Regions from separate parts of the Allobosea sp. R86505 genome, predicted to be linked through region 2. Evidence: predicted binding sites of a transcription regulator. Region 2 holds the regulator's gene; the other holds the start of a gene.

Region 1 (15,518 bases), 760 kb from region 2:
CGCGCCGGGCTGATCAGCCCCGAACGCTCGATGGGCCGCGCCAAGGCCGGCGAGCCGCCCAACAAGCGGGCGCAGCTGCTGGCCCCCTCGGAGGGCATCGAGAACGGCACCAGCCACATCTCGGTCATCGACGGCGATGGCAACGCCGTTTCGATGACCACCACCATTGAAGACGGTTTCGGCGCGCGGCTGATGACGGCGGGCGGCTTCCTGCTCAACAACGAGCTGACGGATTTCTCGTTCGTGCCGGAGGAGGATGGCAAGCCGGTCGCCAACCGCGTCGAGCCGGGCAAGCGTCCGCGCTCCTCGATGGCGCCGACGCTGGTCTTCGACGCCTTCGGCCGGCTCTATGCCGTCGTCGGCTCGCCCGGCGGCAGCCAGATCATCGGCTATGTCGCCAGGACGCTGGTCGCCCTGCTCGACTGGAGGATGGACCCGCAGGCCGCCGTCGACCTCGGCAATTTTGGCAGCCGCAACGGCCCCACCGAACTGGAAAAGGGCACCGAAGCGGAAGCCTGGAAGGCGGCGCTCGAGGCGAAGGGCCATGAGGTCCGCCTGCTGGCGATGACCTCGGGCATCCAGGCGATCGTCAAGACGCCGGAAGGCTTCGTCGGCGGAGCGGATGGGCGCCGGGAGGGTGTGGCGATCGGGGATTAGCGAGGGGCTGTGTTGCCTGAAACGCGCATCATGCTGGACGCAGCTAAGCCGAGATTCGGCACGACCGGGCGATCTCGCTGGAAAAACAGCATGCTAGCGAAGCGGTAGCGCCTGGTCATGCCCGGTCTGACCGGGTCAGACCCTGCCGGTCAGACCGGCACGCGCCGCTCGCCGCCCGCGCTGCGCCCCGCGATCAGCCAGTAGACGAAGCCCGTCGCGGCGCCGACCAGCACGAGCCCGCCGAGCACCTGCACCTCGGCCCCGGTCGGTGCACGCGCCAGCCCGAGCATGCCGAGCGGCAGCAGCGCCGCGAGCAGGCCGGTCAGCCCGCTCTGGATCAGGCCGCTGCGCAGCGAGAACAGCTCGCAGGCGACGGCGACCAGGACGACCGGCGCGACGATGATCGCGAAGCCCAGCCGGCCGAGCAGCACGAAGGCGGCCTCGGCGGTCGGTCCCGGATCGATCCCCATGTCAGCCAGCCCGAACAGCGCGTCGAGCAGGCGCTCGAATCCGCCGCCGATCAGCAGCGCGAGGCCCGGCGAAACGACGCTCGCCATCATCATCGCCAGGAGGCCGGCGACCATCGCCATCACCAGCGCGAACGGAATCAGCAGGAGCCAGCGCAGCATCGGATCAACCGGCGCTCGCCGCGGCCGCCTCGTCCTGGTCCAGCATCAGCCGGGCCCGGGCGGAGAGCTTCTCGGTCTCGCTCTTGAGCTGGCCGCAGGCGGCGAGGATGTCGCGCCCGCGCGGCGTGCGCACCGGCGAGGCATAGCCGGCGCGGAACACGATCTCGGAAAAGCGCTCGATCCGGTCCCAGTCCGAGCATTCGTATTTGGTGCCGGGCCAGGGATTGAACGGGATCAGATTGATCTTGGCGGGGATGCCCTTGAGCAGCCGCACCAGCTCACGCGCCTCGGCGTCAGAATCGTTGACGCCCTTGAGCATGACGTATTCGAAGGTGATGCGCTTCGCGTTCGACACGCCCGGATAGGTCCGGCAGGCCTCGAGCAGATCGGCGATCGGGTATTTTTTGTTCAGCGGCACGAGCTCGTTACGCAGATCGTCGCGCACCGCATGCAGCGAGATCGCCAGCATCGTGCCCATCTCATGGCCGAGCGGGCCGATCTGGGGCACGACGCCCGAGGTCGAGACGGTGATGCGCCGGCGCCCGAGCGAGAGCCCCTCATTGTCGGAGATGACGTCGATCGCGTCGCGGACCCCGTCGAAATTGTAGAGCGGCTCGCCCATGCCCATGAAGACGATGTTGGAGACGAAGCGCCCGCCATCCTTGGGCACGAAGGCGCCGCCCGGCGCACTCCGATTCGGGAAATCGCCGAGCCGATCGCGCGCCACCATCAGCTGCGCCACGATCTCCTCGGTGGTGAGGTTGCGCACCAGGCGCTGCGTGCCGGTGTGGCAGAAGGTGCAGGTCAGCGTGCAGCCGACCTGGCTGGAGACGCAGAGCGTGCCGCGGTCGACCTCGGGGATGTAGACGCATTCGATCTCGGCGCCGCGGTCGCGCGGGCCGGTCGGCGCCATCCGGATCAGCCATTTGCGGGTGCCGTCCGTCGAGATCTGCTCGGCGGTCACCTCGGGCAAGTCGAGCGTGAAGCGCTCGGCCAGGGCGCCGCGAAGCCCCTTGCCGATCGTCGTCATCTCCGCGAAATCGCGCACGCCGTAGTGATAGATCCAGTTCCAGAGCTGGCCGACGCGCATGCGCCGTTCCTTCTCGGGGATTCCGATCTCGGCCAGCGCCGCGGCCAGCCCGGCGCGCGTGCGCCCGACCAGCGAGGGCCGCTGCAAAACGGGTTCGGCCGCTGGCGCGGCGGGCTCTAGAACGGAAACGGTCATCGGAACTCTGGCTCGGGGCAGGCGGTCGCGGCCCGCATTGGGCCGGGCTCATAGCACGAGAACGCGCGCCAGAGAAATCGCCGGCCTATTTGCAGGCGTCTTCGGCGCGCTTCACCGTCTGGCTCATGCCGGCGAGCGAATACTTGTCGGAGGTCGGATTGCCGCGCTTCGACGTGCCCTTCACCTCGAGCCCGGCACCCTTGCGCAGCGAATCGAGCATGCGCGGCTCCTCGGCTGGATTCTTCAGCCACATGTTCTTGCCCTTGGCGACCAGCGCGAAACGCTCGGAACCGATGATCGCCTGGTGTTCGACATCTTCCTTGAGATCGAAATTCATCACGAAGCTGATCTCGTTGCGCACGCCCTCGGCCGGGCGCGTGGCGACGAAGAGCAGGCCATCGACATCCTTGAGGTTGGCCGGCATGCGGCTTTCGGCCTTCGACAGGGCGTAGCAGACCTTGGAACGGCCCTGCTGCGACGAGAAGGCCTGCCACTTGCCGGCCGTCTCCAGCAGCATCGCCTGGCCCTGGCCGGCGGCGGCGGGCGCAGCCGCGGCGGCCGCGGGGCGGCCGCGCTGCTGCTGGGCCTGGGCGGCCGGGGCGAGGAGTGCGGCACCGAGGCAGCCCGCGAGCAGCGTCGGCAGGAGGAGGACACGGCGCGAGGCGGGAACGCCGGAACGGAAAAACGAACTGATCATGGCCGCCATCAATCATTAAAAATCTTAACACTGCCTTTACCACCCGTTGACGGGCGCGATGGCTGGGGCAGGCGGATAGAGTGCCACGATCCTGGCGAAAATGCGAATGGCGACGCCGGCCGCATCCGCATTTCGAACACTCCTGTCCCATGGCACAATCCTGCGAGAGGGCCGCGAGCCCCACCCGAGGTGGAGAACGATGAAGGCATTGCTCTGCGAGACGCACGGCCCGGCCGAGACGCTGGTCATCCGCGACATCCCCGAGCCTCAACCGGGCCCGGGCGAGATCGCGATCGCGGTCAGGGCGGCCGCGCTCAACTTCTTCGACACGCTGATCATCGAGAATCGCTACCAGACCAAGCCCGCGCTGCCGTTCTCGCCGAGCGCGGAATGCGCCGGCACGGTCGTCGCGCTGGGCGAGGGCGTCGCCGGCTGGCAGGTTGGCGACCGGGTCGCCGCCTGGCTCGGCTATGGGGCAGCCCGCGAGCGTGTCGTCGTCCCGGCCGAAAACGTCATTCCCATTCCCGACGGCCTCTCTGATGCACAGGCGGCGGGCCTCTTCGTCACCTATGGCACGGCCCTGCACGGGCTGATCCAGCGTGCGGGGCTGAAGCCTGGGGAGACGCTGGCGGTGCTCGGCGCAGCCGGCGGGGCGGGGCTCGCCGCCGTCGAAATCGGCGCTCTGCTCGGGGCCCGCGTGATCGGCTGCGCCTCCTCACAGGATAAGCTCGCCCTGGCGCGACGGCACGGTGCCGCCGAGGGCATCGACTATGGCCGCGAGGATATCCGCGCCGCGCTGCGCCGCCTGACTGAGGGCCGCGGCGTCGACGTGCTCTACGACACGGTCGGAGGCGATCTCGCCGAGCTGGCGCTGCGCTCGATGGGCTGGGAGGGGCGCTATCTCGTCGTCGGCTTCGCCGGCGGCGGCATTCCGAAAATCCCCCTCAACCTGCTGCTGCTGAAGGGCTGCGACCTGCGCGGTGTCTTCTGGGGCGATTTCGTGCGGCGTCAACCGGACGCCCAGCGCGCCAATATGGAGCGGCTGCTGGGCTGGGTCGCGGAGGGTCGGATCCGCGCCCATGTCCATGCCGAGATTCCGCTCGAACGCTGGACGGAGGCCTATGCGCTGATCGGCGACCGCAGAGCCCAGGGCAAGATCGTCCTGACGCTGTGACGCAGCCTCAAAGCTCCGCCATCGCCTGCTTCGCCTTATCGCGATGCGCGGGCGTGATCGAACTCGCGACCGCCGCCAGCGCCGCCGCGATCACCGCCGCATCGTCGGTGAAGCCGAGCAGCGGCATGATGTCGGGCAAAGCATCGAGCGGCAGCACGAAATAGCCGAGCGCCGCGAGCAGCGTCATCCGCACGCGCCGCGGCGTCGCCGGGTCGCGGGCGCAGATCCAAGCCGCCAGCAGATCCTCCGCGAAGGGGATGCGCCGGGCGACGCGCTTCAGCCGGCCGAAGAACTCCGCGCCGAAGCGGGCCTCGTCACGCAGGCTCTTGCGGATCTCCGCCATTTCCTCAGGGGAGAAGCGGGAGGTGAAACCGTCGGTCATCGGGCCCCTCCTCAGGGCGCTTGCAGAACCCCACCATGCCGCTACGCGGCGGGTCCTGCCATGTCGAAAGATGTGGCCCCATCGCAGCCGGCTGCAAGAGGTCTGCCCAGCGGGCGGTGCAAAGAAACAGCCTTGGAGGATGTCTCCTCGGCCATTAACGCTGGAACCGTCGCATCAGATCCGGGAATACGCCATGCAGATCGATCCCTCCGTCGCCGCGATCGTCACCGGCGGGGCCTCGGGCCTCGGCGAGGCCACGGCCCGCATGCTCGCCGCGCAGGGCGCCCGCGTCGCGCTGTTCGACCTCAACGCCGAGCGGGGAAAAAAGATCGCCACCGAGATCGGCGGCCTCTTCGTCCCCTGCGACGTCACCAGCGAAGTCTCGGTCGACGAGGCGCTGGCCACGGCGCGAGCGGCCCAGGGCGTGGCCCGCATCCTGGTCAACTGTGCCGGCATCGCGCCCGGGCGCCGGATCGTCTCGAAGAAGCGCGAGACCGGCGAACTCGTCGCCCATGACACGGCCCTGTTCGAGAAGGCGCTCGCCATCAACCTGACCGGTACCTTCCGGATGCTCGCAAAATCGGCGGCGGCCCTCGCCGGGCTCGACCCGGTTACGGCCGATGGTGGCCGCGGCGTCTTCATCTGCACCGCCTCCATCGCCGCCGAGGACGGCCAGATCGGCCAGGCCGCCTATGCTGCCTCGAAAGCCGGTGTCGCCGGCATGACGCTGCCGATCGCGCGCGAACTCGCCGCCTCCGGCATCCGCATCATGACGATCATGCCCGGCCTGTTCGAGACACCGATGTTCGACGGTCTGCCCGAGGAAGCCCGCGCCTCGCTCGCGATCTCCGTCCCGCACCCCTCGCGGCTTGGCAAGCCGGCGGAATATGCGGCCTTAGTGAAGAGCATCATCGAGAACGACATGCTCAACGGCAGCGCGATCAGGCTGGACGGAGCGCTCAGGCTGGCTCCGCGATGAAGCAATCCTGGAGAAATGTGGGGCCGGGCAAATCCGCGCCTGCTGGGGCTTCACCGAGGCCGTAAAGGCTTTCAAAGGCGGCCGCATCGAACAAGGCCGCGGGTGCGTCGAGCGCCAGCTTGCCGTCGCGGAGCGCAACGACACGATCCGCGAAACGGCGAGCATATTCGACCTGATGGAGAGCGCACAGCACGGCGATCCCATGCTCCGCTGCGATGTCGCGCAAAGAGCCCAGCACACTTTCGGCCGAGCGGGGATCGAGGCTGGAGACGGGCTCATCGGCAAGCAGGATGGTCGATTCCTGAGCCAGGACACGTGCGATCGCGACGCGTTGCTGCTGGCCGCCGGACAATGAGTCCGCGCGCTGGTAAGCCTGTGCGAGCATTCCGACACGGTTGAGGCACGACAAGGCGCGCTGTCTTTCAGACGCGGGAAAACGACGCGCCACGACACGCCAGGTCGCGACGTGGCCGAGGCGTCCCGCCAGCACGTTGTCGATGGCCGACATCCGGCCGATCAGATTGAATTGCTGAAAGATCAACCCGATATTGCGGCGCAGCCTGCGCAATTCACGGCCTCGCAGGTCGGCAAGATCACGACCGGCAACCATCACGGAACCGGATTCGGGCGATACCAGCTTCGAGAGACAGCGAAAGACCGTCGATTTGCCGGCACCCGACGGCCCCAGCAGCGCGACGAATTCGCCGGGCTGAAGCGAGAACGAGACAGCATCGAGCGCCAGCATGCTGCCATAGCGCTTGGTGACGGAATCAAGCGCCAGAGCAGGCGTCGAACCGGTCATACAAGCCTCCGGCGCGCAATGGTGGAAATCTGGTCGATGACCGTGACCATGACGAGCACGATGACCGACAGCGTCAGCAGCTTCTGAAAATCGAGCAGGTCGATCGCAGCCTTGATCTCGATTCCAATGCCGCCGGCGCCGACGATTCCGAGGATGGTCGAGGTCCGGACATTGGCTTCCCAGACATAAAGCGCGACCGAGGCAAGGTTGGGTAGCACCGACGGCAAGACCGCATAGCTCACGACCTTGACCTGATTGGCTCCCGAAAGCGCGGCCGCTTCCAACGGAGCGCGCGGTAAAGTCTCGATGGCCTCGGCATTGAGCTTGGCGATGACGCCGATCGAATGGACGATCATCCCGAGAACGCCGGCAAACGGCCCCAAACCCACGGCGGCGACGAACAGGATCGCAAAAACGACCGTGTCGATACCGCGGCAGGCATTGATCAGCCAACGGATCGGCATTGCCAATCTCGGAAAGGGTGTGACGTTCGACGCGATGAAAATCGAAAGCGGGAAAGCCAACGCGGTCGCGACCACCGTACCGACGGTGGCGATCGCCACCGTCTCGAAAGCCCGCATCAGGAAGGCGTCCCAGTCGGTCAGATAGGGCGGCCAGGCTGTCGCAGCCCAGGCCCAAAGCCGCGGCAGGCCGCGCGCCAGTGCGACGGGATCGATCTCGGCGACCCGCACGCATAATGCGAAGAAGCCGAGCAGGCCGAGCCCGAGCGCGGTCCGGCCGATCATCGGCCATGTCCACAGCACCAACGGCGGCTCGCCGTAAGTGCCGTCGCTCAAGCGGACGGGTTGGGCTACCTGCGCCATGGCCAAATCCGCACGCGATGCCGCTCAGGACGCCCGGATCGCGCCGAGTTCGCGACCCATCGTTTCGAGACCCTGATAGGCAGCGTGGGTTGCGGAGACGAAGCCGTTATAGGGCCAGGGCAGCAAGGCTTTTTCTGCCTCCGTCAACCCACTCAGAGCAGCCTGAAACTGCTTGGCCCGTTCTTCCGCAAAGCCGCGCGAGACCACGACGCATTCATTGGGCAGTGGCTCGGATTCCCAGACGACCGTGTTCGACGTGTCCTTGATCGTGCCGTTGCGGATCATGGTGTTGCGATGCGTGTCCCACCCGGTAGCGAGATCGACCTGGCCGTTGATCGTCGCCATTTGCGCGGCGGCTGCGGAGGCGCCTTCGGCGTAGCGGCCAAAAAAGCTGCGCGGATCGATACCGCGTCCCTTCAGAAAATGGGTTGGCACCAGCCAGCCGGAGGTCGATCCGACATCCAGCATCTGCATCGACAGGCCCTTGGCATCATCCGGGAATTTGCTGAGGGCCAGCCCGGGGCGCGCCACGATGATGGCCTTATAGGTCGGCAGACCATTGACCAGCATCGTATTGATGATGCGCGCCTCGCCGCGAACCTTCGCGATGACATACCCCCAGGGTCCCATCTGGGCGATGTCGATCTGCTCATTGGCCAGGGCGGTTGCAATGCCGGCCCAGTCATTGGCGACCGTCAGTTGCAGATCGGCCCCGATCTTGTCGGCGACCAGCTTGTAGATGGGCTCCCAGACCCGCCGGGTATCCGACTGCGTGGGCTGCTGCGGACCGAGACCCACCTTCAGCACAGGGCGTGACTGGCTGACGGCACGAGATGCGAGCGCCGGAACGGCCATCAGGGAAGCGGCGGCGAGCAGGGCATGACGACGGGAGATGTTTGGCATGGGACGACCTCGATCGACGGGTGAGCACGCGCAAGATTATGCTCGGCTCAATGTCAAATGAATGACAATTGAGTTTAGCTCAAAAATTTGCTAAAGCTCGGCTGTGGCGCGACAGGTTGGCGCCACAGCAAAGGAGCAAAGGTGGATTCACCACTCGCCCGTTTGAACGCGTCGCTCCAGCACTTGCCGCGCACGGCCCGGCGCATCGCGAGCGTAATTATCAGCGATCCCGACAGGGTCATCACCATGACCGTCAGCGAACTTGCCGAGGCGGCGGAAGCCAGCGAAGGCAGCGTGATCGGCCTGTGCCAGCAGATCGGTGCTGGAGGGTTTCAGGATCTCAAGATTGCGCTGGCCAAGGACATCGCCGCAGGCCGCTCGCTACTCCACGAGGATATCAGCCCGGGGGAGAGCAGCGATGATGTTCTGCGCAAGATCGCAGCCAGCCACATCATGGCGATCCAGGACAGCATCGCGGTATTGGATACGGCCGCGATCGACTGCGCAGTCGATCTGCTGGCCGGTGCGGAGCGTATCGAATTCTATGGCATCGGCACAGCCGCCCCGATTGCTGACGATGCGGCCGGCCGCTTCCTGCATCTTGGACTCCCAGCCAAGAGCGTGACCGATTCACATATGCAGGCGGTCAGCGCCGGCTTTGCCGGTCCGAAGGTGACGACCGTCACGATCTCTCATTCCGGGCGCACGCGCGACACGCTGGATGCAACGCGGATTGCGCGAACAGCCGGGGCGCGCACCATCGGCATCACGAATTATGGCCGCTCTCCGCTCCAAGCCTGGTGCGAAGTTTGCCTTTTCACGGCCTCCAAGGAAACACACTACCGGATGGAGGCGCGATCAAGCCGCATCGCGCAGATGCTGGTGATCGATGTGCTGTATGCGCGCCTCGCACTGCGGAACTGGGACCATTCGCTGAAAGCGATTGCGCGCTCCTACGATACGCTGGCGACGAAGCGTCTGCCGCCGGGTTAGACTGATCCGGAGCGGCTTTTATTCGCCCGCCTTCGCCGCCTTGATCTCGTGCTTCAGGATCAGTGGCGTCTGGGCGAGCGCAAAGACCATGGTCAGCGGCATCACGCCCCAGACCTTGAAGGCGACCCAGAAATCCTGCGTCTGCGTGCGCCAGACGATCTCGTTCAACGCCGCCAGAACGAAGAAGAACAGGCCCCAGCGCAGCGTCAGCTTGCGCCAGCCCTCCTCATCGAGCTGCATCACCGATTCGAGCACCAGCGCCAGCAGCGAGCGGCCGAAATACAGGCCCCCCAGCAGCACGCAGCCGAACAGCGCGTTCACGATGGTCGGCTTGACCTTGATGAAGAAGGCGTCGTCCAGCGCGATGGTGAGCCCGCCGAAGACGGTGACCACAACCGCGTTCACGATCGCCATGCGCGGCAGATAGCCCATCAGGATGCGCGACACCGCCAGCGCCACCAGCGAGGCGACGATGAAGATGCCGGTCGCGACGAAGATGCGCCGGTCAGAGGCCACGCCGAAGAGCCGGTCGCCATAGGAATTGGCGAAGAAGAAGATCGCGAGCGGCCCGAATTCCAGCGCCAGCTTGAGCAGAGGATTGATCGGCCTGCCCTTCGCCGCGGGGGGCTGCGCCATGCTGTCGCTCATCTCGTCCTGCCTGTCTGCACCGGCGGCGTCATGCCGCGAGCTGTCACGCCGCTTCGTCCAGTCCCGACACCGCGCGGGCGAAATCGCGCGCCGAGAACGGCTCCAGATCCTCGACGCCCTCGCCGACGCCGATGAAATGCACCGGCAGGCCGAATTTCGCCGCCAGCGCCACCAGGATGCCGCCGCGCGCCGTGCCGTCGAGCTTGGTCATCACCAGCCCGGTCACCCCGGCCGTATCGCCGAAGGCCTCGACCTGGCTGAGCGCGTTCTGGCCGACGGTGGCGTCGAGCACGAGCAGCGCTGCATGGGGAGCCTCCGGATCGAGCTTGCGGATGACGCGGACCACCTTGGCGAGTTCGTCCATCAGCCCCGTCTTGTTCTGCAGCCGTCCGGCCGTGTCGACCAGCAGCACGTCGGTGCCGGTGGCCTTCGCCTTCTGCAGCGCCTCGAAAGCGAGCCCCGAGGCGTCCGCCCCCTGGTTGCCGGAGACGACCTCCGCCCCCGTGCGCTCACCCCAGACCTTGAGCTGCTCAATCGCCGCCGCGCGGAAGGTGTCCCCCGCCGCCAGCATGACCGACCGGCCCTCCGCCCGGAATTTGGCCGCCAGCTTGCCGATCGTCGTCGTCTTGCCGGAGCCGTTGACGCCGACCATCAGGATCACGAACGGCTTTTTCGTGGCGTCGATCACCAGCGGCTGGGCCACCGGCGACAGGATCGCCTCGACCTCGCGCGCCAGGATCGCCTTCACTTCGGAGGGCTCGATCTGCCGGTCGTAGCGTCCATCGCCGACGGCCTTGGCGACACGGGCGGCGGTGGCCAGCCCGAGATCGGCCTGGATCAGGATGTCCTCGAGGTCTTCCAGCGTGCCCGCATCGAGCCTGCGCTTGGTGAAGAGGTCGGTGATGCCGGTGGTCAGCGCCGAGGAGGTCCGCGACAGACCCTCGGTCAGGCGCCGCCACCAGCTCCGCTTGGGCTCGGGTGCAACCATTGGCGCAGGGACCGGCGCGCTCAGGACGGGCGCAGCCTGGACGGGAGCCGGCTCCGGCATTGCGAGCGGCAGCGGCGCGGCCTCGCCGGTCAGCAGTTCGGGCGCGATCGCCGCCTCCGCGAGCGGAGCCTCCGGCGGCGCCGCATCCGGCGTCGGGGGGGACGCGGCCGGCTCCGGCTCGCTGCCGAACAGCCTGGAAAAGAAGCCACGCTTCTTCGGTTCGTTCTCGCTCATCATTCTTCCCGTGGCCTTGTCGCGCAGCGGCTCGTGCTTGCGCGACAGGATGGCCTTCGCTAGCGCAATGCCATGACCACGCCCGACCGACCAGAAATTTCGCAAGCGAGCCCGGGCGCGCACCATCCCGAATCGCCGCGTGACGAGCCGCCGCTGCCCTTTCCGCTGCTCTACCGCGACGCGATGATGCTGGTCATCGACAAGCCGGCTGGCCTGCCCTCGCATCGCGGCCCCCAGGCCAAACGCCGTGTGATCCCCGTCCTGACCGACCATCTCGACGCGCTGCGCTTCGGCCTGCCGCGCCGGCCCGAAGCCGCGCACCGGCTCGACAAGGACACCTCGGGCTGCCTGATCCTCGGCCGCCATCCCCGCGCCATGGCCGAGCTCAACCAGATGTTCCGCGACGGCGGGATCGCCAAGAGCTACTGGGCGATCGTTCAGGGCGGTCCGGCCGCCGAGTCCGGGCTGATCGACCTCGCGCTCGCCAAGCGGGCACCGGATCGTGGCTGGTGGATGAAGGTCGATCCCGACGGCCTGCCCTCGCAGACGCGCTACCGGGTGATGGGGCGCGGACTGGGCGAAGCCGGCCCGCTCGCCTGGCTCGAGCTGGAGCCGCTGACCGGCCGCACCCATCAGTTGCGGGTCCATTGTGCGGAATCGGGCTGGCCGATGCTGGGCGACGAGATCTATGGCGAGGCCCCGCGCGAAGGCGGGCCGGGCCTGCAGCTTCACGCCCGCTCCGTCACCGTGCCGCTCTATCGCAAGAAGCCGCCGATCCGGGTCGAGGCGCCGCCGCCCCCGCACATGCTGGCCGCGCTGCGGGCCTGCGGCTGGAGCGGATAGCGCCTGAAGCTACTGCCGCAGCGCATCCATCGCATGGGCGAGGCGGACGTCGAGTTCCGTCAACCCGCCCGCATCATGCGTCGCCAGCGTCACCTCCACGGTGCGGTAGACGTTGAACCATTCGGGATGGTGACCCATCGCCTCGGCCAGCAGCGCGACCCGCGTCATCCAGCCGAAGGCTTCGCTGAAATCGCGGAAGACATAGCGCTTGGTCATGGCTTCCCGCCCTTCGACGAGTTTCCACCCGGTCAGCGTCGTCAGCGCCTCCTGCAGGGCATCGGGACCAAGGCGCTTGGGCATGGTCATCTCCGCTGATGGTCTGCCCGCATCGGCCGGTTCGGATAGGACGGGCCGAGCGGATAGGCCGCCTCCAGCACATAGGGCCCGCCGCCGACCGAATCGCGCGACGACATCAGGGCGAGACGCCGCGCCGTGAAGCTGATCGGCCGCACGATCGGGTGCAGGCTGAGGAAATGCGCGACGTCGAGCGGGGAGGTGTCGCGCAGCCGCGCCAGCGTGACATGCGGCACGAATTTGCGGGCCTCCGCCGGCAGGCCGAGACGGCGCATCAGCCGCTCGAGATCGGCCTGGAGCTCGGTCAGCCGCGGCGTCGGCTGGACCCGCGCATAGACCGCGCGCGGCTTGTCGCCGCCGAAGGTGCCCAGCGCGTCCAGCGTGACCTCGAAGGGATAGGACTGGATGTCGCCGAGGAAGGCGTCGACATCATTGGCGGTGCGCCGGTCGACATCGCCCAGGAAGCGCAACGTGATGTGGTAATCGGCCGGATCGATCCAGCGCGCCCCGGACAGCCCGCCCCGATGCGGCGTCAGCGCCGAAGCGACCTCGGCGGGAATCTCAAGCGCTGTGAACAGCCTCGGCATGCCGAATCAGTGCCAGTTTTTTGTGACTCTGGCGAGACGAAATGCCGGGCAGGCGCTACCCGACAGGGCAGCGCCTATGAAACCGCTCAGGGGCAGGGATTGCCGACGAGCTGGTGGATCGCGTCGATCCCGGCCTCGACCTCCGGCGACAGCCTGACCGCGATCGAGGCGATGTCGGTCTTGAGCTGCTCCATCGAGGTCGCGCCGATGATGTTTGCGGCGACGAAGCTGCGCGAATTGACGAAAGCCAGCGCCATCTGCGCCGGGTCGAGCCCGTGCTCCCGCGCCAGCGCCATGTAGCGCTTGATCGCCTCCTCCGCGCCCGCAGTCTGGTAGCGCTGGCCGCGATCGAACAGCGTCGTGCGCGCACCGGCCGGCCGGGCTCCGTCGAGATATTTGCCGGTCAGGAAGCCCTGGCCGAGCGGCGAATAGGCGAGCAGCCCGACATCCTCCCGGATCGCGATCTCGGCCAGTGCCGTCTCGAAGGTGCGGTTGAGCAGGTTGTAGGCATTCTGGATCGACTGCACGCGCGGCCCGCCGCGCGTTTCGGCGTCGCGCACGAAACTCATCGTGCCCCAGGCGCTCTCGTTGGAGAGGCCGAGATGCCGGATCTTGCCCTCCTTCACGATCTCCGCGAAGGCGTCGAGCTGCTCGGCGATCGGCGTCTCGTCCGCCGGACGCTCGAAGGCGGCCTTCGAGAACCGCGTCGGGTTCGAGCCCCAGGGCATCGGCCGCTCGGGGAAATGGATCTGGTAGAGGTCGATATAGTCGGTCTGCAGCCGCTTCAGGCTCTTCTCGACCGCCTCGCGGATCTGCTTGCGCGTGACACGCGTCGGGCTCTTGTCGTCGCGGAACCAGGTGTTGGCGCCGCGCCCGCAGATTTTAGAGGCGAGGATGACCTTGTCGCGGTTGCCGCGTGCCTTGAACCAACTGCCGAGGATACGCTCCGTCGAGCCTTGGGTCTCCGCCTTGGGCGGAATCGAATAGAGCTCGGCCGTGTCGAAGAAGTTCACGCCCTGGTCGAGCGCGTAATCCATCTGCGCATGGCCCTCGGCCTCGGTGTTCTGTTCGCCATAGGTCATGGTTCCCAGGCAGATCACCGAGACCTCGAGATCGGTGCGGCCGAGACGGCGATATTCCATGGCGAAGCAACTCCGGAAGCGGCGGGCGAAGGACGCGCGTCGAGCAGATGGGGAAGGCGGTCGGACGGGCGAACGGCCCGCGGGAGGTCAGGACTTGGCCGGCAGCGTCGCGAGGAAGCGCTCGACCGTCGGCAGGATGTTGCGGACGATGACGCGGACGCCCTCGGCCGTGGGGTGGAGCAGATCGGGCTGGTTGAGCACACGGTCGCCCGCGATGCCCTCCAGGAAGAAGGGGTAGAGCACCAGCCCGTGGGCCTTCGCAAGCTCGGGATAGATGCTGTCGAAGCGCGCTGCATACTCCGTGCCGAGATTGCGCGGGGCATACATGCCGGCGAGCAGCACCGGGATGCCGCGCGCCTTCAGCCGGGTGATGATCGCCTCCAGGCCCTTGCGCGTCGTCGCCGGATCGAGCCCGCGCAGGGCGTCGTTGGCGCCGAGTTCGAGGATGACGCCGTCAGTGCCATCCGGCACCGACCAGTCGACCCGATCGAGCCCGCCCTGGACGGTGTCGCCGGAGACGCCGGCGTTCACGATCTCGACAGCGTGCCCCTTCGCCCGCAGCGCCTGCTCCAGCACGGGCGGGAAGGCGGCACTGGCCGGCAGATTGTAGCCGGCGGTCAGACTGTCGCCGAGAGCGACCAGTTTGAGCGTGCGCGCCGCGGCGGAACCGGGGCTCGGGGGCGGAGTCTGGGCCATGGTCGCGACCGGCAGCAGGGAGAGACAGAGCAGAAAAGCGGCGCAGAGAGATTGGATAAGCGCGAGACGGCGCCCATATCGCGGCTCTGGGGCACGACATGACGGCTTGCCCGGCTCGGGCCGTGTTTGGCTGCGAGCAGGGTCGCTGATGGATATCGAAGTCAGGATCATTGGATGATGAGCGATACGCGCGTCCCGCCGACGGATCAGCCGGCGATCGAATTGCGGGATGTCGAGCTTAGTTTGGGGCGTGCGGCCGCCCGCGTCCATATCCTCAAGGGTGTTTCTTTGTCGCTGGCCTCCGGCCAGGCGACCGGGCTCGTCGGCCCCTCCGGCTCCGGCAAGTCGACCCTGCTGATGACGATGGCGGGTCTGGAGCGTCCCGACAGCGGCATGGTCAAGGTCGCCGGCCAGGATCTCGGCGCCCTCGACGAGGACGGGCTCGCCGTCTTCCGCGGCCGCCATATCGGCATCGTCTTCCAGTCCTTCCACCTCGTCCCGACCATGACGGCGCGCGAGAACGTCGCTTTGCCGCTGGAACTCGCCGGCGTCGGCGACGCCTTCGCCCGGGCCGAGGCCGAGCTGCGCAATGTCGGCCTCGGCGACCGCATGCACCACTACCCGGCCCAGCTGTCGGGCGGCGAGCAGCAGCGCGTCGCCATCGCGCGGGCCGTCGCGCCGGACCCCGCCATTCTCGTCGCCGACGAGCCGACCGGCAATCTCGACGAGAGCACCGGCCGTTCGATCGTCGATCTGATCTTCGCCCTGCGGCGCGAGCGCGGCGCGACGCTGGTGCTCGTCACGCACGACCTCTCCCTGGC
Region 2 (15,518 bases):
ACGAAGGCCTTGGTGCCGCCATAGACGTTGCCGCCGGCATAGGGCCAGTTCGAGGCGACGGAGGCGATGTTGACGATGGCGCCGCGCCGCTCGATCAGCCCCGGCAGGAGGTGATGGGTCAGCGTCACCAGTCCGGTGACGTTGGTGCCGATCATCGTCTTCCAGTCCGAGAGCTTGGTCTGCGGCGCCGGCTTGGTGCCGAGTGCCAGCCCGGCATTGTTCAGCAGCACGTCGATCTGCGCGAAGTCGGCCGGCAGTGCCGCGAGTGCGGCGGCCATCGCCGCCTCGTCGGTGATGTCGAAGGTGGCGCCGTGGAAGCGCTCGCCGAGCTCGGCCTTCAGGGCGTCGAGCCGGTCGGCCCGGCGCCCGGTGCCGATGACGCGCCAGCCGGCGGCGATGAAGCGGCGCGCGGTGGCGGCGCCGAAGCCGGCGGTGGCGCCGGAGATCAGGATGGTCTTGGTCATGGTCGGGCTTCCGGTTTGCGGGGCATCGAAAGAGAGGCGCAGGGCCGGGCATCGCCCTGATGCTGAGGGGCGACGGTAAACGGCAGAGCTGCGGAGCGTCGGTGGCGGCTCAGACCTCGCCGCCCTTGTGGAGATAGTCCTTCACCTCGACGACGATCTTGCGGTCGAGTTCACCGATCGCGGTCTCGTCGCGGCCGTCATAGGGGATCGAGAGCAGGACGTGGCGGATGGCGTTGAGCCGCGCGCGCAGCTTGTCGTTGCCGCGGATGACGTGCCAGGGCGCCCAGTCGGTCGAGCTGCGCTCGAGCATCGCGTCGAAGGCCTCGGAATAGGCGGCGAAGCGCGGAATCGCCTCGAAATCGATCGGCGAGAGCTTCCAGCGCTTGAGCGGGTCGTGCCAGCGCGCATGCAGCCGCAGCATCTGCATCTCCGGCCCGATGGTGATGAAGAGCTTGATCAGCCGGACGCCGTCGCGCACCAGCATGCCCTCGAAGGCCGGGGCCTCATGCAGCAGCGTCTCGGTCTGCTCCGGCGTGCAGAAGCCCATGACGCGCTCGACGCCGGCGCGATTGTACCAGGAGCGGTCGAAGAAGACGATCTCGCCGGCCGTCGGCATCTGCGAGGCATAGCGCTGGAAATACCATTGCCCCGCCTCGCTGTCGGAGGGTTTGGACAGGGCGACGACGCGGGCCTGGCGCGGGTTGAGATGCTGGGTGAAGCGGCCGATCGTGCCGCCCTTGCCGGCGCCGTCGCGTCCCTCGAAGACGATGACCACGCGCTCGCGGCGCTCGCGCACCCAGGTCGCGAGCTTCTGCAGCTCGATCTGCAGCGGCTGGATCTCGGCCTCGTAGCGCTTGCGCTTCATGCGCTTGCCGTAAGGGTACTCGCCGCTGCGGAAGGCGGCGTCGGTGATGGCGTCCGGCAGCGTCTGCGCCTCGATGTCGAAGCCCTTCGGGCCGAGGGCCCTGCGGCCCTGCCTGGTCGCGGGCGTCGCCTCGGTGAGTTCTCCGCCGCCTCCAGAGACGAGGCGGATGGCGCTCTTCTGCTTGCGCGGTGACGGGTTCTTGGCCATCGGCCCCTCCTTGGCAATCGCCCCAGCCTAACGGGGCTGCAGGCCGAAGGGAATTGACGGGCGCCGGGCTTGCCATCGGCTGGGCTTGCCATCAGGAAGAAGCGCCCGCGCGGTGCCTCCCCCGTCCATCGGCATCGCGCGCGTCGAGGTCTACCATGCCCGATGCCGTCGATCCCCGCGCCCCCGCGACGCTTGCCCTGGTCGAGGCGATGGGCTCGGCTGCCGTTCTTATCGACGCTCAGGGCGTGGCCCAGACGCTGAGCCCGGCAATGCGTGCGCTGATCCCGGCGCTCGAGGTGGGGCAGCCGCTGACGCTGGTGATGCGCGATCCGGACCTGATCGAGGCAATCGAGGGCGTCGCCCGGCAGGGCGGCCGCCAGGTGATCGAACTGATCGAGCGGGTGCCGGTCGAGCGCACCTTCCGCATTCATATCGCGGCGCTGACGGGGGCGGGCTGGCGGCGGCCGGTGCTGCTGACCTTCGAGGATCTGAGCGAGCAGCGCGTCACGGAGCGGATGCGGGTCGATTTCGTCGCCAATGCCAGCCACGAGTTGCGCACCCCGCTCGCTTCGCTGCTCGGCTTCGTCGAGACGCTGCAGGGGCCGGCCCGCAACGACGCCGGCGCGCGCGACCGGTTCCTGGCGATCATGCGCGAGCAGGGGCTGCGCATGGCACGGCTCGTCGACGATCTGCTCTCGCTCTCGCGCATCGAGCTGCGCGCGCATCTGGCGCCCGAGACGCCGGTCGATCTCACCGGAATCTCGCGCGAGATCGTCGATTCGCTGACGCTGATGGCGCGCGAGCGGCAGGTGACGCTGACGCTGAAGGCGCCGGCCGAGCCGGTGAAGGTCGCGGGCGACCGCGACGAACTGCTGCGGCTGATGGAGAACCTCGTCGAAAACGCGATCAAATACGGCAAGACCGGCGGAGAGGTCGAGATCGACGTGGTCGACGGCCTGCTCGAGGTCAGCGTCGGTGTGCGCGACGACGGGCCCGGCATCGCGCCCGAGCATCTGCCGCGGCTGACGGAGCGCTTCTACCGGGTCGACACGGCTGCCAGCCGAGAGGCCGGCGGCACGGGGCTGGGGCTCGCCATCGTCAAGCACATCGTGCTGCGCCATCGCGGGCGGCTGACGATCGAGAGCGCGCTCGGCCAGGGGGCGACCTTCAAGGCCGTGCTGCCACGTTTCGGGGCGCCGCCGCGCAAGCCCTGAGGGGCAGTGCTTAACGCTGCGTGACGACTTGATGACAGCTCGCGTGACGAAATGTCATGAAGCTGTCATGCAGACAGTGTTCTGAACGGCTCGCTGAACCTGCGACCCAGAGAGGACATCTCATGCGCAAACTTCTCATTCTCGCGGCCGCGACGATCGGTCTGTCCGGTGTGGCCCAGGCCGCCGACATCACCGGCGCCGGCGCGACCTTCCCCTTCCCGATCTATTCGAAGTGGGCCGAGGCCTACAAGAAAGAGACCAATATCGGTCTCAACTACCAGTCGATCGGCTCGGGTGGCGGCATCCGCCAGATCAAGGCCAAGACCGTCGCCTTCGGCGCCACCGACGCCCCGCTCAAGGGCGAGGACCTCGCCAAGGACGGCCTCATCCAGTTCCCGACCGTGATGGGCGGCGTCGTGCCCGCCATCAACATCGCCGGCATCGACGCCCGCCAGCTCAAGCTGACCGGCCCGCTGATCGCCGAGATCTACATGGGCACCGTCAAGAAGTGGAACGATCCCAAGATCGTTGCCCTGAACCCCGGCCTGAAGCTGCCCGACGCCAACATCACCCCCGTCTACCGCTCGGACGGATCGGGCACGACCTTCGTCTTCACCGATTACCTCTCGAAGGTCTCGGCCGACTGGAAGTCCAAGGTCGGCACCAACACCTCGGTGCAGTGGGCTGTCGGCATCGGCGGCAAGGGCAATGAGGGCGTCTCGGCTTCGGTGAAGCAGGTCGCCAACTCGATTGGCTATGTCGAGTATGCCTATGCCAAGCAGAACAAGCTGAGCTACGCGCTGATCCAGAACGCCGACGGCAACTTCCCGGATCCGGACGACAAGTCCTTCCAGGCGGCGGCCGCCAATGCCGACTGGAACGCCGCTCCCGGCTTCGGCATCTCGCTCAACAACCAGAAGGGCGCCCAGGCCTGGCCGATCACCGCCGCGACCTTCCTGCTCGTCCATGCCAAGCCGGAGAAGCCGGAAGAGGTCGGCGCCGCGCTGAAGTTCGTCGACTGGGCCTTCAAGAACGGCGACAAGCTCGCTCTCGACCTCGAATACGTGCCGCTGCCGGCCAATGTGAAGGACCAGGTCCGCGCCTCCTGGAAGGGCGTCACCGACCCGGCCGGCAAGCCGATCTTCTGATCCACAACCAAGCGGGGGCGAGGCGGGTCATCCCGCCTCGCCTCGTCTCTCCCGGCCCCCATCCCCAGCAGCGGCGACCGCGGCTGCTGGGGATGGGGGCCCGCCCGAGAGGCCCGCTCCCCTCAGCCGCTTCGCCATTTTCGTTCCGACCGGAGTTCCACGGATGACCGCCGTGACCGACCCAATGAGCATTCCGGCCGCGCGCCCCCAGCGCAAGACGCCGAAGGGCACCTTCGACATCATCTTCCGCAATGCGAGCTTCGCCTCGGCGCTGTTCGTGCTGATCCTGCTCGCCGGCATCATGCTGTCGATGGTCATCGGCGGCTGGCCGGCCTTCAAGGCCTTCGGGCTCGGCTTCATCACCGGCTCACAATGGGACACGCAGGCCGATGTCTATGGCGCCTGGCCGGCGATCGCCGGCACCCTGACGACCGCATTCATCGCGCTGCTGATCGGCGTGCCGCTGTCGCTGGGTATCGCGGTCTATCTGACGCAACTCGCCCCGCTGTGGTTCAAGCAGCCGGTCTCGACCGCCATCGAACTGCTCGCCGCCGTGCCCTCGATCATCTACGGCATGTGGGGGCTGTTCGTCTTCGTTCCGCTGTTTGCGGCCTATGTGCAGGTGCCGCTCTCGAACATCGTCGAGGGGATGCCGATCGTCGGCACGATCCTATATTCGCGCTCGCCCTCGGGGCTGGGCATCCTGACGGCGGGCATCATCCTGGCCTTCATGATCATTCCCTTCATCGCCTCGATCGTGCGCGACATGCTCGACCAGATCCCCTCCGTGCTGCGCGAGAGCGCCTATGGCATCGGGGCGACGACCTGGGAGGTGGTGCGCCATGTGCTCGTGCCGCAGGCCGGCGTCTCGATCATCGGCGCGATCATGCTCGGGCTCGGCCGAGCGCTCGGCGAGACCATGGCGGTGACCTTCGTCGTCGGCAACGCCAACCGTCTCTCGGGGTCGATCATGGATCCGGGCTCGACCATCGCCTCGCGCATCGCCAATGAATTCAACGAGGCGCTGGGCCTGCAGATGAATGCGTTGATCGGTCTCGGCTGCATCCTCTTCTTCGTCACCTTCGTCGTCCTCGTCATCGCGCGCATCCTCGTCGCACGCGTCAAGACCTTCTGAGCGGGTTGAAGATCATGAGCCTGACGACACCCTCCACCGTCCGTGAACTCCCCCCGACGACCTGGGGCCGGGTTCGCCAGTCGCGTCGCGTCGCCGACAAGTCGATGCGGATCATCACGGCCAGTTTCACCGTCATCGCGATCTCCGTGCTGTTCTGGATTCTCGGGATGCTGATCGTGAAGGGCATCGGCGGCTTGTCCGTCGCCACCTTCACGCAGATCACGCCCGGCCCCGGCTCGGAGGGTGGTGGCCTCGCCAACGCCATCGCCGGCTCGGTCATCCTGACCTTCCTCGGCATCGTCGTGGCGACGCCGATCGGCGTACTCGCCGGGACCTATCTCGCCGAGTACGGCAAGGGCTCGAAGCTCGCCGACCTGATCCGCTTCATCAACGACATCCTGCTCTCGGCGCCGTCGATCCTGATCGGCCTGTTCGTCTACGTCATCCTGGTCGAGCCGCTGGGCGGCTATTCCGGCTGGGCCGGCGGCGTCGCGCTCGGCATCATCGCGATCCCGGTCATCGTGCGCACCACCGAGGACATGCTGCGCCTCGTGCCGGGGCCGCTGCGCGAGGCCGGCTCGGCGCTCGGCGCGCCTCCGTCGGTGGTCATCACCTCGATCACCTGGAAGGCCGCCAAGGCCGGCATGGTCACCGGTATCCTGCTCGCGCTCGCCCGCATCGCCGGCGAGACGGCGCCGCTGATCTTCACCGCGCTAAACAACAATTTCTGGTTCTCGGCCGATCTGATGGGCGGCGTCTCCAACCTGCCGGTGACGATCTACATGTTCGCCTCGGCGCCGTATGAGAACTGGCAGCAGCTCGCCTGGGCCGGCTCGCTGATCATCACCATGTCCATCCTGCTGCTTTCGATCATCGCCCGCCGCATCGTCCGCGGTAGCAAGTAAGACCAGCGCCTTCCCACCGTCGCGTCCGATCCGAAGGAACCCTTCGATGCTGTCCACCCTCGAACTCAGCCCGCAGACGCTCGATGCCGATGCGCCCGTCCGGATCGCGGTGAAGAACCTCGATTTCTACTATGGCGAGCACAAGGCGCTGAAGAACATCAATCTCGACTTCCGCGACCGGCACGTCACCGCGCTGATCGGCCCCTCGGGCTGCGGCAAGTCGACCCTGCTGCGAATCTTCAACCGGATCTACTCGCTCTACCCCGAGCAGAAGGCGACCGGCGAGGTGATGCTGGACGGGCGCAACGTCATCTCCAACGACGTCGACGTCAACGAGCTGCGCTCGCGCATCGGCATGGTCTTCCAGAAGCCGACGCCCTTCCCGATGTCGATCTACGACAACGTCGCCTTCGGCATCCGCCTCTACGAGAAGCCGCCGAAGTCCGAGCTCGACGACCGCGTCGAGGGCGCGCTGCGCCGTGCCGCGCTGTGGGACGAGGTCAAGGACAAACTCAAGACCTCCGGCATGGGTCTCTCCGGCGGCCAGCAGCAGCGCCTGTGCATCGCGCGCACCATCGCCCAGAAGCCCGAGGTCATCCTGTTCGACGAGCCGACCTCGGCGCTCGACCCGATCTCGACCGGCAAGATCGAGGACCTGCTCGAGCAGCTGAAGACCGACTTCACCATCGTCATCGTCACCCACAACATGCAGCAGGCGGCGCGCATCTCGCAGTACACCGCCTTCATGTATCTCGGCGAGGTGATCGAGTTCGACGCGACCAACACGATCTTCATGAACCCAGGCAAGAAGCAGACGCAGGATTACGTCACCGGCCGATTCGGCTGACTGCCCTCCGCTTCAGCCCCGCATTCGAAGGACCTAGCCGCGATGACCGACCATATCGTTCGCTCCTACGACGCCGATCTCGAGTCGCTGCGCCGCAGCCTCGCCGAGATGGGCGGGATGTCCGAGCGCATGCTCGGCGACTCCACCGTTGCGCTGGTGCGCCGCGACACGACGCTGGCCCAGAAGGTGATCTCGGCCGACCAGCGCCTCGACAACCTGCAGCGCGACGTCGAGGAGCGCGCCGTGCTGACGATCGCCCGGCGCCAGCCTCTCGCCCAGGACCTGCGCGAGCTGATCTCGGCGATCCGCATCGCGTCGGACATCGAGCGCGTCGGCGACCTCGCCAAGAACATCGCCAAGCGCGCCGTGGCGATCTCCGGCCAGTTCTCGCCGCCGCACCGGGCCGTGGTCGGGCTCGAGCATATGAGCCGGCTTGTCCAGGCGCAGCTCAAGGACGTGCTCGACGCCTACGCCACCAGCAATGAGCAGAAGGCCCTCGATGTCTGGCACCGCGACGGCGAGATCGACGCGCTCTACACCTCGCTCTTCCGCGAGCTTCTGACCTACATGATGGAAGATCCGCGCAACATCACCTTCTGCACGCATCTCCTGTTCTGCGCCAAGAACGTCGAGCGCATCGGCGACCACACCACCAACATCGCCGAGACGATCCACTATCTCGTCACCGGCGAGTCGCTCGACATCAACCGTCCCAAGCTCGAGACCACCGACATCACGGTTGAGGCCGTGACGGGGAGCTGACATTGCAGCACGTCATGGTCGGGCTTGACCCGACCATCTCCGAAACCGGGACCCTCCGGTCGCCGAGATTCTCGGGTCAAGCCCGAGAATGACGCCTGCACCACCCATTATCTGGAACCGTGCCATGGCCGCCCGCATCCTGATCGTCGAGGACGAGGAACCCCTCACCCTGCTGCTGCGCTACAATCTCGAGGCCGAGGGCTTCGTGGTTGACAGCGTGGCGCGCGGCGACGACGCCGAGCTGCACCTGCGCGACAACACGCCCGATCTCGTGCTGCTGGACTGGATGCTGCCGGGGCTGTCGGGCATCGAACTCTGCCGCCGGCTGCGGGCGCGCCGCGACACCGAGCGGGTGCCGATCATCATGCTCACCGCGCGTGGCGAGGAGACCGAGCGGGTGCGCGGGCTCGCCACCGGCGCAGACGACTATGTCGTCAAGCCGTTCTCCCTGCCGGAGCTGATCGCGCGCATCCAGGCGCTGCTGCGCCGGGCGAAGCCCGGCCATGTCGCCGGTCTGCTGACGGCCGGTGATCTCGAACTCGACCGCACAACGCGGCGCGTGCGCCGCTCCGGCGAGGAGCTGCATCTGGGCCCGACCGAGTTCCGCCTGCTCGAATTCCTGATGCAGGCGCCGGGCCGGGTCTATTCGCGCGCGCAACTGCTCGACGCCGTCTGGGGCCGCGACGTCTATATCGACGAGCGCACCGTCGACGTGCATGTCGGGCGCCTGCGCAAGGCGATCACGCCGGGCGACGCCAAGGACCCGCTGCGCACGGTCCGCGGCGCGGGCTACGCCTTCGACGAGACCTTTGCGCGGGCGTGAGGCGAACCGTCATGCTCGGGCGCAGACCCGAGCATCTCGTGACGATGAGGCTCCGCTGCCGTGCCGGCCAGAGATTCTCGGGTCAAGCCCGAGAATGACGAGCGTGCGTCCGCCGACGCCTGATCGCTTGACCCGCGACGCCCGACGGCGCAAGCCGACCCGATGCACAGCAAAGACATCGCCATCATCGGCGCCGGCCCCGCCGGGCTGATCGCCGCCGAGCGGCTGGCGCAGGCCGGCCACCGCGTCACGATCCATGAGCGGATGCCGTCGCCGGCGCGGAAATTCCTGCTCGCCGGGCGCGGCGGGCTGAACCTGACCCATTCCGAGCCGCTGGAGACCTTCCTGCCGCATTACGGCGCGGCGCGGGACTGGCTCGAACCGGCCGTCGCGGCCTTCCCGCCGCAGGCACTGCGCGACTGGGCCGATGGCCTCGGCGCGGAGAGCTTCATTGGCACCAGCGGTCGCGTTTTCCCGAAGGCGATGAAGGCCTCGCCGCTGCTGCGCGCCTGGCTGCGCCGGCTCGACGGTCTCGGCGTGCGGCTCGAAGCCGGCCGGCGCTGGACCGGCTGGAACGACGAGGGCGAACTGACCTTCGCTACGGCGGCCGGCGAGGTAACGCTCACGCCGGATGCGACGCTGCTGGCGCTGGGCGGGGCGAGCTGGCCGCGGCTGGGCTCCGATGGCGGCTGGGTTCCGCTGCTGGCGGGGAGGGGCGTCGCGGTGGCGCCGCTGCGGCCGGCCAATGGCGGCTTCGCGGTAGCTTGGTCGCAGACGCTGCGCGAGCGTTTCGCCGGCGCGCCGCTGAAGCGGATTACGTTGTGCTTTGCCGGCAAAAAGATTGCGGGCGAGGCGATGATCGACGCCCATGGGCTGGAGGGCGGCGCGATCTATGCGCTGTCGGGGCCGCTGCGCGAGGCGATCGCGCGGGACGGTTCGGCGGTGCTGGAGATCGACCTGCGTCCGGATCTCGACCTCGCCCGGCTGACCGAGAAGCTCGGCAAGCGCCGGCCGGGCGAGACGCTCAGCAACCATCTGCGCAAGGCGGCAGGGCTCTCGCCGGCGGCGGTCGCCGTGCTGCGCGACAGCGTCGCGGGAAAGCTCGACGAAAACCCCGCGGCGCTCGCGGCGGCGATCAAGAGTGCGCCGTTGCGCCTGACCGGGACGATGCCGATCGACCGGGCGATCTCCAGCGCCGGCGGCATCGCGGCCTCCGAGATCGACGCAGGCTTCATGCTGCGGCGCCTGCCAGGCGTTTTCGTCGCCGGCGAGATGCTGGACTGGGAAGCGCCGACCGGCGGCTATCTGCTGCAGGGCTGCTTCGCCACCGGCGTCGCTGCGGCGGCGGGGATAGTGGGTTGGCTGGGGCGGGGAAACCTCGACGGAGAACCCTCTCCCGTAGGGAGAGGGCAGGGTGAGGGGTAGGCCGCTTGACGGTGGCGTGAGACCTCACCGGCGCAGCGATTGGGTTGGCGCTTTGCTGGTTGAGGGGCCGACACCTCTCCCCTGCCCCTCTCCTTACAGGAGAGGGGTTCCCCGCGATTCCGGGTCGCGGTCGAGCCCGAGAATGACGCGCCTACCGCCCCTCCGCCTTCGCGATGGCCTCGTCGAGGTCCTGCCATTCGTGGCAGCGGCCGCAGAGGCTGGCGAGCTTGGCGAGGTTGGCCTTGGCCGAGGCCATGTCGCCGGTCTCGATGAACCATTCGCCCTGATATTCGAGCGCGGGCAGGAAGGTCGGGTCGCGCATCAGCGCGGCGTCGTAATACTGCTTCGAGAGCGGGTAGTTCTTCAGCTTGCGGTGCGAGAAGGCGAGCCAGTTCAGCAGCACGGGCGAGTGCGGCGAGCGCTTCAGCAGCACCTCCAGCTTCTCGATGGCGGGCGGGAAGTTCTTCTCCTCGATCCAGCGGCGCGCCTGGCGGTATTCCGGGTCCTCGTCCAGCCAGGTCCAGTCCGGCCCGACCGCCTGCGCCCCCGCCGCGGCGAGCAGGGCGGCGGCTCCCGCCATGATCGCAATGACGCGTCGGCGCATGGCGTGTCCTCATGAGGTGAAGGCGATAGGGTGCGCGCGCGTTGCCGCTCGCAGTGGTCCGCGATCATGGCGACATCGCATGACAAGTCCATTGCGAAAGGGCGTCCGCCACCCCTCCGAAACGGCGCCACTCCTGCCAGCTCCTGTCACCAGTGCGCTCCCCCATGCGCCGCACCCTCTCGCGCGCGGCGGGGATGCACCCCATATTGCCGGGATGTCCGACACACCCGCCAAAGACTCGCCCGCCAAACCCAAGCCCGCCAAGAAGCCGTCCTCGGCGCGCACGCCCAATTCCAAGGCGTCTCGGCAGGAGCTGAAGCCGCTGGAGGGCTATCTCGCCGATCTGCTCAACCCGGCGATCAACCGCGGCAAGGCCGTGCCCGGCGGCGCGGCCGGGTTCTCCGACAAGCCGCAGGCCGGCTATGAGGCGAAGCCGAGCTACGCAACGGAACGGCCCGGCGGCGAGGAGAGGCCCAGGCGCAAGCTCTCGAAAAAGGCCGATGCCGCCTTCATCGGGGCGGAGGGCGCTGCTGCCGCGACCGCGACCTCGCTGCAGACGCTGCTGGAGAGCGGCAACCCCTTCATCGAGCCGGGCAAGGCCTGGGTGCCGCACCGCCCGCCGCGGCCGGACAAGTCCGAGGGCGGCATCCGCTTCCGGATGAATTCGGAATACGAGCCCGCCGGCGACCAACCGGCCGCGATCGCCGAGCTGGTCGAGGGCATTGCCCGGCAGGAGCGCGACCAGGTGCTGCTCGGCGTCACCGGCTCGGGCAAGACCTTCACCATGGCGCAGGTGATCGAGAAGACGCAGCGCCCGGCGCTGATCCTGGCGCCGAACAAGACGCTGGCGGCGCAGCTCTATGGCGAGTTCAAGAGCTTCTTCCCCGACAACGCGGTCGAGTATTTCGTCTCCTATTACGACTACTACCAGCCCGAGGCCTATGTGCCGCGCTCGGACACCTTCATCGAGAAGGAGTCGTCCATCAACGAGCAGATCGACCGGATGCGCCATTCGGCGACGCGTTCGCTGATCGAGCGCGACGACGTCATCATCGTCGCCTCGGTGTCCTGCATCTACGGTATCGGCTCGGTCGAGACCTATACGGCGATGACCTTCGGCATCAAGCTGGGTGAGCGTGTCGAGCAGCGCCAGCTCATCGCCGATCTGGTGGCGCTGCAATACAAGCGCACCCAGCACGACTTCACCCGCGGCAGCTTCCGCGTGCGCGGCGACGTGATCGAGCTGTTCCCGGCGCACTATGAGGACCGCGCCTGGCGCATCGGCCTGTTCGGCGACGAGGTCGAGAGCATCGCCGAGTTCGACCCGCTGACGGGGCAGAAGACCGCCGACCTCGAATTCGTCAAGGTCTACGGCAATTCGCACTACACCACGCCGCGGCCGACGCTGACCCAGGCCGTGAAGAGCATCAAGGAGGAGCTGAAGGCGCGCCTCGACGAGCTCAATTCGATGGGCCGCTTCCTCGAGGCGCAGCGGCTCGACCAGCGCTGCACCTTCGACATCGAGATGATCGAGGCCACCGGCTCCTGCAACGGCATCGAGAACTATTCGCGCTATCTCACCGGCCGCAAGCCGGGCGAGCCGCCGCCGACGCTGTTCGAATACCTGCCCGACAATGCGCTGGTCTTCACCGATGAGAGCCATGTCACCGTGCCGCAGATCGGCGGCATGTATCGCGGCGACTTTCGGCGCAAGGCGACGCTGGCGGAATACGGCTTCCGCCTGCCCTCCTGCATGGACAACCGGCCGCTGCGCTTCGAGGAATGGGACGCGATGCGCCCGCAATCGGTGCATGTCTCGGCGACGCCGGGCTCCTGGGAGATGGAGCAGACCGGCGGCGTCTTCACCGAGCAGGTCATCCGCCCGACCGGGCTGATCGACCCGCCGGTCGAGATCCGCCCCGCCAAGCACCAGGTCGCCGACCTCCTCGACGAGATCAAGGAGGTCACGGCGCAGGGCTACCGCACGCTCGTCACCGTGCTGACCAAGCGCATGGCCGAGGACCTGACCGAGTATCTGCACGAGAACGGCGTCCGTGTCAGATACATGCATTCCGACATCGACACGATCGAGCGCATCGAGATCCTGCGCGATCTGCGGCTGGGCGCCTTCGACGTCCTCGTCGGCATCAACCTGCTGCGCGAGGGGCTCGACATTCCCGAATGCGGGTTCGTCGCCATTCTCGACGCCGACAAGGAGGGCTTCCTCCGCTCCGAGACCTCGCTGATCCAGACGATCGGCCGCGCCGCCCGCAATGTCGACGGCAAGGTCATCCTCTATGCCGACCACATCACCGGCTCGATGGAGCGGGCGCTGGCCGAGACCAGCCGCCGCCGCGAGAAGCAGCTCGCCTATAATGCCGAGCACGGCATCACGCCGCAGACGATCAAGCGCGCCATCGGCGACATTCTCGGCAGCGTCTATGAGCGCGACCATGTCACCGTCGATGCCGGGCTCGGCACGCCGGCAGCCGGGCACAATTTCAAGGCGGCGCTGGCCGATCTCGAAAAGCGCATGCGCGAGGCCGCGGCCGATCTCGAATTCGAGACCGCCGCCCGGCTGCGCGACGAGATCAAGCGCCTGCAGGCGACCGAACTCGCCATCTCCGACGATCCGCTCGCCCGCCAGGGCGATGTCGAGGCCTCGGCCGGCAAGTACAAGGGCGAGCGCAGCTATGGCGACAGCGCCAACCTGCCGCCGACCCGCGCCCGCAAACCCACCGACGCCGATATGGGCCCGCATAATTTCGGCGGCGGCGAGGGCAAGCCGGTGTCGCGGGCGCTGCCGAAAAAGCCGACGCTCGACGAGATGGGGCCGAGGACCGAGCAGCGGCCGAAGGGGGCTGGGGAGAGACGGGGGCGGAGAGGGTAGGCGGCGGAACCGCGACGCCATCTTCCCTTCTCCCGGATGGGAGAAGGTGGCGCGGAGCGCCGGATGAGGGCCTGCCCTCGCAGCCAGAGGGCGCAACGGCTCCGTTTCGTTTCAGCGACCAGCGGCGGTCCCTCACCCCTGCCCCTCTCCCATCCGGGAGAGGGGTTTCCCGCGCGTGATCTAGGGAGGGCAGCTACACAGGGCGTCGGCGCCTTGTGTGATTTCAATTAGATTCATGATATAAAAACGCAATCAACCATAGAATAATCCACCATTAATCAGAAAAGCTGATTTCGGATATGTTAAATAAGTATATATATAACTTGCAATAACGTTTAACAAAATATTAATAATTATTGTGACACAAAATATAACGATCGTGTTTGAGGGAGAATTCAAGTTATCGATAATTTTATTGTATGATGAATTGTCACCTTCGCTGATTAGTATCACAGTAGGTATAATATTTTTGTATATGCGACGGAATAGCATTTTTGATATATACGAATCAAATATTGAGAATCCAGCCCATATTAACAGCCCAACCGATATAGCATAAACAAGCCTAGACAACGAATCAGATTGACTACCAGAGAAATAAATGTATCCCATTAGAAATATAGCAATACCGATACGGCCGGACTGTGAAAGACAGCCGCGAATAATTTCATACTTAGAAATTAATGATTCGTTTAATTTACTAGTCGGAGTCTTTTCAAGTGAGGAGAACCATTCCTCAGTTATATTCACGAACGCCTTGGCGACAAGAAAATCAACAAAATCTATCGATATTTGAACTGTTTTCCATTCTCTTTGAGCAAATAGTATAAAAAATCCGAAACCATCATCATTCGACGAATCTTTTGAGCCTCTGTCGATTATTGGAAGGGCAGAATCAAGATCTATGTTTATAACGCATCTTTGAGAAACAGCCGTGTTTGGCAATTTCAAAACAAATTCTATCTTTATAACAGCATCAGAAGTAACATCGTGATTATTGAATTGAAGTGCTAAAAATCGTTCCCATGAGCTATATGTAACTGTTTTATCATTTGCATTTTTGACAACAACTGTTACGACAGGAGAAATTACCTGCTCATACATGTGGGTCTGATCAATTAACATTCTGTACAGTCGATCAAAATCGGCGTGCTTTATAACAACATTTCCATTCAATCCCTTTGATAAGTTCTCAGTTTTACCAGTGGCGGCATGATAGATAGCCTGCAATGCAGTTTTTGGCAGCGATCTAATCGTAAGACCATCGTTATTTATGCTATCGTCTGAAATTCTCTCGATGCTCATTGTGCCCCCGATGCATTAGATTTACGCAGCTTATTCCGAACTTGGAACAGTTCAAGAGAAAGGGATCGGCGAACACCATGAGCTGTGGCTGGAATTTCCACCGCCCCCTCCCTTGAATTCCCCGCCCCCACATCGACGGGACAAGTCACCCCCCCCATGGCGCGCCCATCCGTAAGGAACACGGCTCCGGCCGCGTTGCCATGCTTGCCTGACTCCTCGTCCGGCCCCTGCGCCAAGCGCCCCGGCTGATCCCTCGAGCCCGTCAGTCACTCAGCCCTCATCCTCCTAACGGGGCACCTTCTCCCCTCGCGTGAGAAGAGCAGACGCGCCCCGCTTCGACAGCCTGTCTCCGGCCCGCGAGCCCCCCGGAACAATCCTCCCCACGCCCTGTTTCCCGCGAAAGGGCCCTTCCGGCCCCTTCAGGGAGAGAGATCATGTTCAGGACCACCCTCATCCTCGCCGCGCTCGGCGTCGGGCTGGCGCTGGCGCCGGCCGGGGCGCAGACCGCTCCGGCGGCGCCGGACACCACGCCGCTGCCGCCGACGACCTGCAGCGATGCCGAACTGGCCAAGATGAACGCCGAGACCGCCAAGTTGACCGACCCGGACAAGAAGGCGATCGCCATGAAGGAAATGACCCTGGCCGCCGACCGCATGGCCAAGGAGGACATGAAGGGCTGCGCCACCCATCTCGGCAACGCCATCCGGATGATTCCCGGGCGGAGTTGAGGGGCGGTGGGGGCGGCCGTCGATGGGCGCGAGGAACCCCTCTCCTGTAAGGAGAGGGGCAGGGGAGAGGTGTCGGCCCCTGGACCTGCGAAACGCTGAGCCAACCGCAGCCGGCGGGCAGGGTTCGCCCTATCCGGATAACGGCCGACACCTCTCCCTGCCCTCTCCTTACAGGAGAGGGTTCCCCGCGCCTTGG

The links. The regulator PhoB, encoded in region 2, activates phosphate uptake and scavenging genes when phosphate is short. The targets are predictions, from matches to a motif close to TGTCATNNANCTGTCAT.
Region 1: phnD (phosphate/phosphite/phosphonate ABC transporter substrate-binding protein) is a predicted target of PhoB. The motif match lies at 8,323-8,339, and genes of this name have one in related genera.

Annotation. Positions count from the first base shown of each region.
Region 1 is NZ_JAXHPY010000001.1:727,271-742,788, reverse strand. It holds gene ggt (gamma-glutamyltransferase) at 1-657, shown strand, start outside; gene SJY11_RS03525 (hypothetical protein) at 807-1,286, opposite strand; gene rlmN (dual-specificity RNA methyltransferase RlmN) at 1,291-2,511, opposite strand; gene SJY11_RS03515 (hypothetical protein) at 2,597-3,208, opposite strand; gene SJY11_RS03510 (NADPH:quinone oxidoreductase family protein) at 3,408-4,382, shown strand; gene SJY11_RS03505 (YkvA family protein) at 4,390-4,764, opposite strand; gene SJY11_RS03500 (SDR family NAD(P)-dependent oxidoreductase) at 4,958-5,743, shown strand; gene phnC (phosphonate ABC transporter ATP-binding protein) at 5,724-6,545, opposite strand; gene phnE (phosphonate ABC transporter, permease protein PhnE) at 6,542-7,369, opposite strand; gene phnD (phosphate/phosphite/phosphonate ABC transporter substrate-binding protein) at 7,394-8,272, opposite strand; gene SJY11_RS03480 (MurR/RpiR family transcriptional regulator) at 8,414-9,265, shown strand; gene SJY11_RS03475 (septation protein A) at 9,284-9,901, opposite strand; gene ftsY (signal recognition particle-docking protein FtsY) at 9,957-11,135, opposite strand; gene SJY11_RS03465 (RluA family pseudouridine synthase) at 11,319-11,978, shown strand; gene SJY11_RS03460 (4a-hydroxytetrahydrobiopterin dehydratase) at 11,988-12,278, opposite strand; gene thpR (RNA 2',3'-cyclic phosphodiesterase) at 12,281-12,859, opposite strand; gene SJY11_RS03450 (aldo/keto reductase) at 12,946-14,001, opposite strand; gene SJY11_RS03445 (arylesterase) at 14,089-14,697, opposite strand; gene SJY11_RS03440 (ABC transporter ATP-binding protein) at 14,872-15,518, shown strand, end outside.
Region 2 is NZ_JAXHPY010000001.1:1,490,288-1,505,805, forward strand. It holds gene SJY11_RS07125 (SDR family NAD(P)-dependent oxidoreductase) at 1-464, opposite strand, end outside; gene ppk2 (polyphosphate kinase 2) at 574-1,536, opposite strand; gene SJY11_RS07135 (ATP-binding protein) at 1,692-2,750, shown strand; gene pstS (phosphate ABC transporter substrate-binding protein PstS) at 2,873-3,898, shown strand; gene pstC (phosphate ABC transporter permease subunit PstC) at 4,062-5,033, shown strand; gene pstA (phosphate ABC transporter permease PstA) at 5,048-5,938, shown strand; gene pstB (phosphate ABC transporter ATP-binding protein PstB) at 5,985-6,785, shown strand; gene phoU (phosphate signaling complex protein PhoU) at 6,828-7,547, shown strand; gene phoB (phosphate regulon transcriptional regulator PhoB) at 7,672-8,370, shown strand; gene SJY11_RS07170 (TIGR03862 family flavoprotein) at 8,533-9,795, shown strand; gene SJY11_RS07175 (tetratricopeptide repeat protein) at 9,947-10,399, opposite strand; gene uvrB (excinuclease ABC subunit UvrB) at 10,614-13,289, shown strand; gene SJY11_RS07185 (hypothetical protein) at 13,542-14,594, opposite strand; gene SJY11_RS07190 (hypothetical protein) at 15,029-15,322, shown strand.